3 regions of the Succiniclasticum sp. genome follow, and region 1 is predicted to be linked to each of the others. Evidence: riboswitches for the same ligand, from Rfam matches in the RefSeq annotation. Region 1 holds a riboswitch; each other region holds the start of a gene.

Evidence for each region. Region 1 has a riboswitch for S-adenosylmethionine ahead of ACZOWY_RS01245 (N-formylglutamate amidohydrolase). Riboswitches for the same ligand answer to the same signal wherever they lie in the genome.
Region 2: it holds a riboswitch for S-adenosylmethionine, as region 1 does, so the genes downstream of both, metK (methionine adenosyltransferase) here and ACZOWY_RS01245 (N-formylglutamate amidohydrolase) in region 1, are expected to answer to the same signal.
Region 3: it holds a riboswitch for S-adenosylmethionine, as region 1 does, so the genes downstream of both, ACZOWY_RS08315 (methionine ABC transporter ATP-binding protein) here and ACZOWY_RS01245 (N-formylglutamate amidohydrolase) in region 1, are expected to answer to the same signal.

Annotation. Positions count from the first base shown of each region.
Region 1 is NZ_DBMCWA010000002.1:8,136-11,409, reverse strand. Features, by position in the region: gene ACZOWY_RS01255 (ADP-ribosylglycohydrolase family protein) at 1-518, opposite strand, end outside; gene ACZOWY_RS01250 (hypothetical protein) at 655-858, opposite strand; gene ACZOWY_RS01245 (N-formylglutamate amidohydrolase) at 872-1,501, opposite strand; SAM riboswitch class I at 1,578-1,667, opposite strand; gene ACZOWY_RS01240 (hypothetical protein) at 1,761-2,513, opposite strand.
Region 2 is NZ_DBMCWA010000002.1:185,540-188,813, reverse strand. Features, by position in the region: gene gmk (guanylate kinase) at 1-267, shown strand, start outside; gene rpoZ (DNA-directed RNA polymerase subunit omega) at 297-494, shown strand; gene coaBC (bifunctional phosphopantothenoylcysteine decarboxylase/phosphopantothenate--cysteine ligase CoaBC) at 507-1,712, shown strand; SAM riboswitch class I at 1,784-1,884, shown strand; gene metK (methionine adenosyltransferase) at 2,020-3,198, shown strand.
Region 3 is NZ_DBMCWA010000013.1:15,886-19,159, reverse strand. Features, by position in the region: gene ACZOWY_RS08320 (methionine ABC transporter permease) at 1-359, opposite strand, end outside; gene ACZOWY_RS08315 (methionine ABC transporter ATP-binding protein) at 349-1,410, opposite strand; SAM riboswitch class I at 1,563-1,661, opposite strand; gene ACZOWY_RS08310 (TetR/AcrR family transcriptional regulator) at 1,795-2,448, opposite strand; gene ACZOWY_RS08305 (4Fe-4S dicluster domain-containing protein) at 2,693-2,881, shown strand; gene ACZOWY_RS08300 (2-oxoacid:acceptor oxidoreductase subunit alpha) at 2,888-3,274, shown strand, end outside.

The sequences.
Region 1 (3,274 bases):
TCTAAGGTAAAATTGATTTTGTAATATTTATTTTCAATGTGTTCCCTGATCGCTGCCAAACTTTTGCCGCTCCTTGCCATAAAGATCGCCACTGTCACAGCTTCAGCTGCTTTCATCCCTTCCCTATGGTTATGGGTGACTTTGGTAACGGCCCGTGACATGGAAATTGCTTCTTCCATCGTTTTGGCCGCATACCCGCAGGGACTGACCCGCATGGCTGCGCCGTTGCCAAAACTGTGATACGGTTTCGGATTCTTTTCAAAAAGCCAGTCGTAAAAATTTCCGCCGTATCCGGCTAGCGGGTAGCGTCGGCCAAGTTTCTGCATACATGTTACGGTTTCCTGCTCCAGTTTTGCTAAATCACCATTGCTGGCCAAAATTGCCCTGGCGATTGCCAGTGTCATGATACTGTCGTCTGTGGGATGACAGTCTTCGTTGAACAATTCGAATTGTTTTGATTTTATATTGTCCCATTCAAACCGGGAGCCTGCAATATCACCGATAATGGCGCCTAACATAGTAGTATACCTCCATTTCTTTTACTTATATTATATATTATATATCAATTTCACAAAAAATGGTCGCTTGCCGGGCGACAACTGAAACAACTGTCTTGCATGAATTTTTGCTGCAATAACTTTATCATTTAGGTTTTCACTTCAATCTGCCTTCCGCAACTTTCAAAAATTCCTGCAGACAGTATTTAACTTCTTCAAAGGTTTCTCTCTTCTTTCCATTATTTTCATCCATGTACAGGCTGCGGTTCACTTCAACCATCAGGCTCTGCACCCGCTTGTCCTGTAAGGAATAGAAAGGTTCCGGTACCATGGTTCCGGCAAAGGGCGTGTTCACGGCCACATCGAATCCGGCTTTAGTAAAAAATTATATCCAGCAGATCGTCCGGGGTAAAAACAGGATCTGATCCCAGGCATATCTCCGGACGTTTTCGTCTCAGGCTTTCGTTTTTCTCATACGGCAGCGCCGATGCCGAAAAGGAATGTCCGTCAATAAGCAGCGCCTTGTTAAAAAGTGTGAGCTGGCGCTGCACAGCATCTGCCAACTTGCTGTGGTGCTGCTGATAGATTTTCAGCGCTTTGCCGTAAGCCCGTAACCCTGCCGATGAAGAAAGCGGACTGCGTTTTAGCAAGCTGCCGTCTGACATACGCGTGTAATACATGCCCATGCCTTGCTGCCACATCATTTCCTCTTCCGGATCGAGGAACCGTTCCGGGTCGCACACCAGCCGGCTGAATTGATGAACGATAGCAAGGCAGCCCGGGCAGCCAAACAGTTCATCCGTGTACCAGTCGGTCATGCACAGCAGTTCACTGTGCAGTTTTTCTTTTTCCGGCAAAAACTCCTGTTGAAAGATTTTTGGGATGTTCGTACTGCTGTGGGGAATGTGGACGATGACCCGCGGCTGTTCCGCTGTTTTTCCAAACGCGGGCAAGCAGGTTTTACATTTTTGTAACGCTGCCGAAACAAGTTTGATAGATTTCATTTTCTTTCGCCTCCTGTCTGCGATCATAAAGAGGCAAAAGAAAAAGCCCATCGGCATGATGGGCTGTTATTTCAACTTCCCATCATACAAGCTTTAGCACCTTAGCCCTTCCGGCCAGGTTGCTGTGCGGTCACCGAGCTTGTCTCTCGCGCACTCTCTATGGTCAATTGGTATCCGTTTCCGGATTTCATATTAAAGTTTTGGCAGTTCTCACTGCATGTATATTATACTACAAATTGGGTGGAATTTTCTCTCCGTCTCAATACGTCAGCATGTATTTTTTATTGAAAAGTTCCGGTTCATCACGGAAGGAGATATCGACCGGCAGCGGTCTGGAACCGTCATGGAAGTCCCCGCTCCGGAAATGAACCGTCACGCCCTCCGTGGTCATGACCCAGGGCAGGAATTCCATGTCCGCATCTTCATTGATCTTGCTCAGAATCATTCTTTTCGGCCTGTCACCCAGGACTCTTCTGCCGTATTTCTTTGTCAGCCTTGCCAACAGCGTATCGGCCAGTTCTTCCTTCGAGAGTTTGAACACGTCCAGGCTGCTTAATTTTTTTCCTGTTTTTGCATCATAGTTCAGGCCTTCATAGCCCCATCGTTCTCCGGCAAGATCCAGGTGGAACGACTGTTCCAGAAGACTCAGCACCCTTGCGTCATCGCGTTGCAGCTTCACGAAAACGAGCCAGCGGCTGTTGCGGATGTCCCGGTGCCCTTTGGCGGCGAGCTCTTTCGATTCCCGCATGTCCTTATCGAAGAAGGAGCGGAGCTGGTCACTCTCTTTTTTGAGCGATGCGATCAGGTGCCCATGGGAATCGTCTTTGGAAGAAAAGACAGGCCACTGGACCTTCAGTATAAGCCCGTCCTTATCCGTCACATCAATGACGCTGTCTTTCACCCGCAGCCATTTGGAAGCGCTTACGTCAGACCGGAATTCCGGCTGGGCAGCCGCTGCCATGCTGCAGATCATCAGAAATAACACGACGAGGATACCGGTAAGTTTTTTCATTCCATACACCTCCTGTGAATCTCAAAGATTTGTTTAATCAGTGTTTCTAATTATGTCATCGTCTCTTTGCCGGTCCAGCAATTCTTTTCTTAACCAGCGTTCCATAATTTAACTTCTCTTAATAAATTCAGTCTTTCTATAACGGCTATTTAAATTATATCACATAACCAATTCATATTTAAAAAATATTCCCCCTCTTTAGTGGCAGCCGTCCGTTAAGAGAAACTATCTAAATTTATCGCCTTTATATAAAATCGCGTAATAAAGTGCGGTATTAAGAGAATGATAATTCGGCAATTGAATATTTTTGCGTAAAAATAAAATAAGTGCTTGACGGGTTCGTGGCATTGTGGTACAATACCAATGTGTTCGAACCCAAAAAGCCAACTGGAAGACTTCGGATCAGGTTACACCGAACGCTTCAAATTATGTTTCTGCACCCGGCAACGGTCCGGGTGGATACGCAACCGATAGTTTTAATTCGACCATTCCTGTCAGAGATGTAAGTTTGGAGTTTGCCGGCGCAGCCTGATCCGGAGTTTTTTGTCCCCCAAAAAGCCCGGCAGCCGTATCGACGGGCAGGGGCAAAGGCTCACTGTATAAAAACCACAACCGCCCTCAGACCTTATCCCGGCAACGGAAGACCTCATCGAATTCGGGTACATCCCCGAACTGGTAGGCCGCATCACCCTCCGCTGCCGGTACAACCCCATCACCGCGGAAATCCTCTACAACATCCTCCGGGATTCCGACATCTCCCC
Region 2 (3,274 bases), 180 kb from region 1:
TTTGTGTTTGTTACGCCCCCGTCGCTGGAGGAGCTGCGGGCGCGGATCTATAAGCGGGGCAAAGACGAACCGGCTGTTATAGAGAAACGGCTGAAAGAAGCAGGCAGCGAACTGAAATATGCCAGCAAGTATGATTATATTATCGTAAACGATGTGGCGGAAAAAGCGGCTGCCCGTGTACTGACCCTGCTGGAAGCAGAACGGTACCGTGCCGGCCGGACATATTTTATTGTGGACGAGATCATCAATCCGGGTAAAGCGGAGTAATTATTTACAGGAGGCAGATAACAATGAGCATGGTAGATCCTTCTATCGATAAGTTGGCGGAAATGGTAGACAGTAAATACACCCTGGCGATTCTGGCAGCCAAACGGGCACGTGAGCTGACAAAGCCGGGGAAGTCCCAGGGAGAAAAAGAAGTCGGGGAAAAGGAAGTCAGCATCGCGCTGAAAGAAGTCGGTGAGAGAAAAATAACCTACACCCGCAAAAAATAACGGAGAAATAATATGCTTAAAGGAAAAAAGATTGTACTTGGGGTAACCGGCGGTATCGCTATCTATAAAGCGGTCGATCTTGTCAGCAAACTGCGTAAACAGGGGGCAGAGGTCCGTGTCGTGATGACAGAGCATGCGGCAAAATTTGTTTCCCCTCTTCTTTTTGCCGAAATCAGCGGACATAAATGCGCTGTTTCCATGTGGGACGGCCGGGATGAATTTAATGTAGAGCATATTGCGCTGGCCAACTGGGGAGATTTGCTGCTGGTAGCGCCGGCGACGGCAAACATTCTTGCCAAAATGGCCTGCGGGCTGGCGGATGACCTGCTGAGTACGGTGATCCTTGCAGCCCCGTGTCCGAAAATCGTATGTCCCGCTATGAACACAGGTATGTATGAAAACGTGGCGACACAGGAAAACCTGAAGACCCTGGCAGGCCGCGGTATAGCGGTCATGGAACCGGGCAGCGGGGAACTGGCCTGCGGCACAACTGGCGCGGGAAGGCTCCCGGAAGTGCCGGAGATCATTGCCTATCTGGAACGTTTTCTTGCACAGCGTGAAGGAGATATGCGCGGCCTTAAGGTGATGGTCACCGCAGCAGGTACGCGGGAGCCCATTGACCCGGTGCGCTTTGTGGGAAACCGGAGCAGCGGGAAGATGGGATATTCCATTGCCAGGCAGGCGTTGCTGCGGGGCGCGGACGTGACCCTGATCACCGGGCCTTCCGCCTTGACGCCGCCGCCCTATGCAAAGGTGGTGCGCGTGGAAACCACGAAGCAGATGCTGGATGCCTGTCTCGCCGTGTATCCGGATACGGATATCGTTATCAAAGCGGCGGCGGTTGCCGATTTCAAACCCCGCTCGGTAGCGGACCAGAAAATCAAGAAGATCCATCCGGAAGACGGGATGACCATTGTGATGGACCAGAATCCGGATATTTTAAAGACCCTTGGCGGTATGAAGAAACAGCAGTTCCTGGTAGGCTTTGCGGCAGAAACACAAAACCTGCTGGAAAATGCGGCCAATAAAGTAAAAAAGAAGAATCTGGATATGATCGTCGCCAATGATGTATCCCTGAAAGGCGCCGGCTTTAATACGGACACCAACATTGTCAAGTTTTTATATCCGGATGGAACGGTGGAAGCGCTGCAGATCCTTTCCAAGGATGAAGTGGCGTCCATCCTGTTAGACCGGGTTATGGAAAAACGGAACCGCTGACGGTGTGAAATTCGTGTGAACCGGTTGCATTACAGGATTTTTCTGTTATAATAATACCGATAATTGAATAAAGCTCATCACGAGCGGCGGAGGGAACTGGCCCAGTGAAGCCGCAGCAACCATTGCTTTGTCAAACGGTGCTAAATCCTTACGAGAAATCGCAAGATGAGAACTGTTCTGCAGATTCAGATGCTCTCACGTGTGCGAGGGCATCTTTTTTTGTTAACAGAAAAAATGATGAAAAGAATGTTGATTTATACCCGGGCAGGCCAGTAGTCCGGGGTACAGCCTGAAAGGAGAAGCGAACATGCGCAAATTATTTACCTCTGAATCTGTTACGGAAGGACATCCGGATAAGATTGCCGATCAGATCTCTGACGCGATCCTGGATGCGATTTTAGAAAAAGACCCGGAAGGGCGGGTTGCCTGTGAAACGGTAGTAGCTACCGGCCAGATCCATATTGTAGGGGAAATTTCCACTACCTGTTTTGTAGACATTCCCAAAATTGCCAGGGATACCGTGCTGGGCATCGGGTATGACCGGGCGAAATACGGTTTTGACGGATCCACCTGCGGCGTCCTGATTTCCATTGACGAACAGTCCGGTGATATTGCCATGGGTGTGAACAAATCACTGGAAGCCAAAGAAGGCTCCGCTGCGGAAGATGAAACCGGCGCCGGCGACCAGGGCATGATGTTCGGGTACGCCTGCGATGAAACACCGGAACTGATGCCGCTTCCGATCTCACTGGCCCATAAGCTGGCCCGCCGTCTGACCGAAGTCCGCAAAAATAAAACCCTGACCTATCTCCGTCCTGACGGGAAAACCCAGGTTACGGTAGAGTATGAAGATGAAAAACCGGTACGGGTGGATACCATTGTAATTTCCACACAGCACGATCCCGATGCGACCCAGGAGCAGATCCGCAAGGACATGATCGAGAAAGTTATCAAAGAAGTTGTGCCTGCGGAACTGCTGGACGAGAACACCAAATATTTCATTAATCCGACCGGCCGTTTTGTAATCGGCGGGCCCCAGGGCGACAGCGGCCTGACCGGACGCAAGATCATCGTGGATACGTATGGCGGCATGGCCCGCCACGGAGGCGGCGCCTTCAGCGGTAAGGATCCTTCCAAGGTAGACCGTTCTGCAGCCTATGCGGCCCGTTATGTAGCCAAAAATATTGTGGCAGCAGGACTGGCAAAACGCTGTGAGATCCAGCTGGCATATGCGATCGGCGTGGCCCAGCCTGTCTCCATTTTAGTCGATACATTTGGTACCGGTGTGATCGCGGACGACAGGATCGCGGAGCTGGTACGGAAAAACTTCTCCCTGAGCCCCACCGGCATCATCCGCAGCATGGATCTGCGCCGTCCGATTTATAAACAGACGGCGGCATACGGGCACATGGGCCGTACGGATATTGACGTTCCCTGGGAACATACGGACAAGGCCGCCGCATTACGGGAACAGGCGGGAATCTAAAGACAGACTGTTTTTGGTTTTGACGTATCTATTAGACGTATCCTCTATATAGGATGAAATGAATCTTAATAGTTTA
Region 3 (3,274 bases), on a different contig from region 1:
ATGACGCCCCGGTCCACCTCCAACAAAGACGATTCAATAACACGGGCAATGAAGGGCGCTGCTGTGATGGTAAGCGGCACGATGGCAGCCGTAGTCCCAATGGAAGAACCCACGATCATACGGGTAAAAGGAATAATCGCAACCATCAGAATAATAAAAGGTGTGGAACGTGTCGCGTTAACGATTGCGCCCAATACGTTATGGACAAGGGCATTAGGCATAATGTGGTCTTTCCGGGTAACTGTCAGAATCACGCCCAGAGGCAGGCCAATCAGTGTCGCCAGCACAATAGCAATCAGTACCATGTAACAGGTTTCACCTAACGACTTCAAAAGCAAATCAATCATATTAGCCGACATAACCGATCACCTCCACCTTTACGCCTGCATTCTTCGCATACTGAACGGAGTCCGTAATACTCTTTTCATCTCCCATGATTTCCACCAACAGTGTACCATATGGAATATCCTTCAGATAATCTACCTTGCCGGAAATAATATTGACATCCACGCCGAATTTTTTAATCAGGGCAGAAACCAGCGGCTGATCTGCTCCGGTCTTTTCTTCTTTATCATCCCCGCTGTCAAGGAAGGTCAGATTTACCAGCAGGCGGGATCCCGGAAAATACTCCTGCTTCATGGAAACGGTATCGACTATAGGTGGAATTTTTATATCATTAACAGTCTTCACAAACTCCTTGGTCGTCTCCTGCTGCGGTTCCGTAAACACTTTATACATGGAGCCTTCTTCAATGATAACACCATTTTCGATAACAGCTACCCTGTCACAGATTTCTTTTACCACTTCCATCTGGTGGGTAATCATGACAATAGTCAGATTCAGGCGTTTGTTAATATCACGTAACAGCTGCAGGATCGATTTTGTAGTCTGGGGATCCAGCGCGGAAGTTGCTTCATCCGACAGCAACACTTTGGGATTAGAAGCCAGGGCACGGGCAATTCCTACCCGCTGCTTCTGTCCGCCGGAAAGCTGGCTGGGGTAATAGCCTGCCCGGTCTGTAAGCTGCACCAGATCCAACAGTTCGCCTACCCGTTTATCTATTTTATCTTTCGGCATCCCCTGAATTTCCAATGGGAATGCAATATTATCAAAAACCGTGCGGGAGGCCAGCAGATTAAAATGCTGGAAGATCATTCCGATATTCTGACGGGCCTTCCTAAGCTGGGCCTCATCCATGGCCGTCAGCTCCTGCCCATCCACAAAAACCTGCCCGCCGGTAGGCACCTCCAACATGTTGATACAACGTATCAGCGTGGATTTGCCTGCACCGGAAAGCCCGATAATACCGAAAATTTCTCCCTCTTTCACTTCAATATTTGTTTTCTTCAGGGCCGCAATATCACCGGCCTTACTATAGTACGTTTTTTCTACATCTACTAATCTTATCATCAGTGTTCCTCACTTCGCACCATCCATTCAGGAAAAATTCAGTCATAGTAAATTCTCACTCCTGATAACATGGACTCTACACTATAATCAGTGTCTCCTTAACAAAATTAAAAAGCTCTTCGCCAGACGGGTGAAGAGCTTAACTCCGCAGCGTTTCATCTTCCGGGTCTCCCGCTGGATTTGGCACCGTTCCCTAAGGATGGTTGCCGTAGCTTCACCGGGCCATGTCCCTCAGCTACTCTTGATGAATGAATATTCAATTTAAAAATATGACGTAATAATATTACATGGATTTGTAAGGACTGTCAATAAAAAATTGTTTTTATTGTAGATAAAAACATAAAATGAATTGTAAGGTATCAGAATTTATTAAAAAAGTACGGTTTACTGAGCTATCTTCTCCTTTTGTGCAGCCAATCCGTAAAGCCGTGTCTTAATGAAGCCCTCTGCAAAATCCTGTGAGGAAATATTTTCCGTTTCTCCCGTTGAATGAAAAAATACGATCATCGCCATAGCAAGAAACATCTGCCTTGCAATATCTTCGTGCTTTGCTTCTTCCTTAAAAAAGTTCTGCCGGATGCCTTCCTCATATACTTTGGTGAATGGTTTCATCTCTTCTGCAAGTAACCGGTGATACCGCAGGATTTGTTCCTGCTCTTCCGCCGAAGGCAATGCACCCCAGTGGGTTACCAGACGAATGTTTCCCTTTTCATCTTCCACTCCTGCAAAGCCCCGGTTCGTGCAGGTCATCTCAAAACAAAGCACCTGCCACAAAACCGTATTTTTCCGCAGGAAATCCATCCACACGGCTAATACACCTGTCAGCCGTTCCCTGACATCCTTCCGTGTGTCCTCTGACACAGCACGCATCTTTGCCATCAGTTCATCATGCTTCTGAGACACCAGCGTGTAAAACAGATTATCCTTATTGCCAAAATATTTATACAGGGTACCTTTGCCGGTATCCGCAAGCGTAATGATTTCATCCAGCGTCGCCTGAGCGTAGCCCCTGCGGGAAAAAAACTTCTTCTGTTGCAATCATTAAACGCTTTTTGGTTTCAATTTCTTTTTCTTTCTTGCTCATTTCGTGTTAATCTCCGGAATAATTGTTGTTTGTTATTTTGTTTATTATAATGGTTTTTACTTTAAAGTGCAAAAAATAATTAACCTTACTCTTTAAATAAGGTAAATAATAAGGTATAATGGATTTGCGATAAAAAAATGTAACATATATTACTATATTAGTTATATAAGAGGGGTTAACTTCAGAGGAGGGTGTTCCATGCTTAAACTGGTCAGCAAACGTTGTAAAGGCTGCGGCATATGCGTAAACTTCTGCCCCAAAAAGGTGTTGGAAGTTACTGAGGTAGGTAAATGCGCCATTATTAAAGACAAGGAAAAAGACTGTATTTCCTGCGGACAGTGCGAGATGCGTTGCCCGGATTACGCGATTTTTGTAGAAAAGGAGTGAGATGCTATGTCCAGAGTATTACTGTTGCAAGGTAATCAGGCAGTAGTAGAAGGCGCCATCGCGGCTGGCGTGAAATTTTACGGCGGCTATCCCATCACTCCTTCTACGGAAATTGCCGAACAGTTATCGGCCCGCTTACCGCAGGTAGGCGGCAAATTTATGCAGACGGAAGATGAAATTGCCGGATTAGGCGCTGCCATTGGCGCTTCCATGGGTGGGAAAAAGGCCATGACCGCCACCAGCGGCCCCGGCTTTTCTTTGAAACAGGAAATGTTGGGTCTGGCCTGCACGGCAGAAATTCCTGTAGTACTTGTAGATGTACAGCGGGTAGGCCCGGCCACCGGCCAGCCCACTAGTCCCGCCCAGGGCGAAGTGATGATGACACGTTGGGGC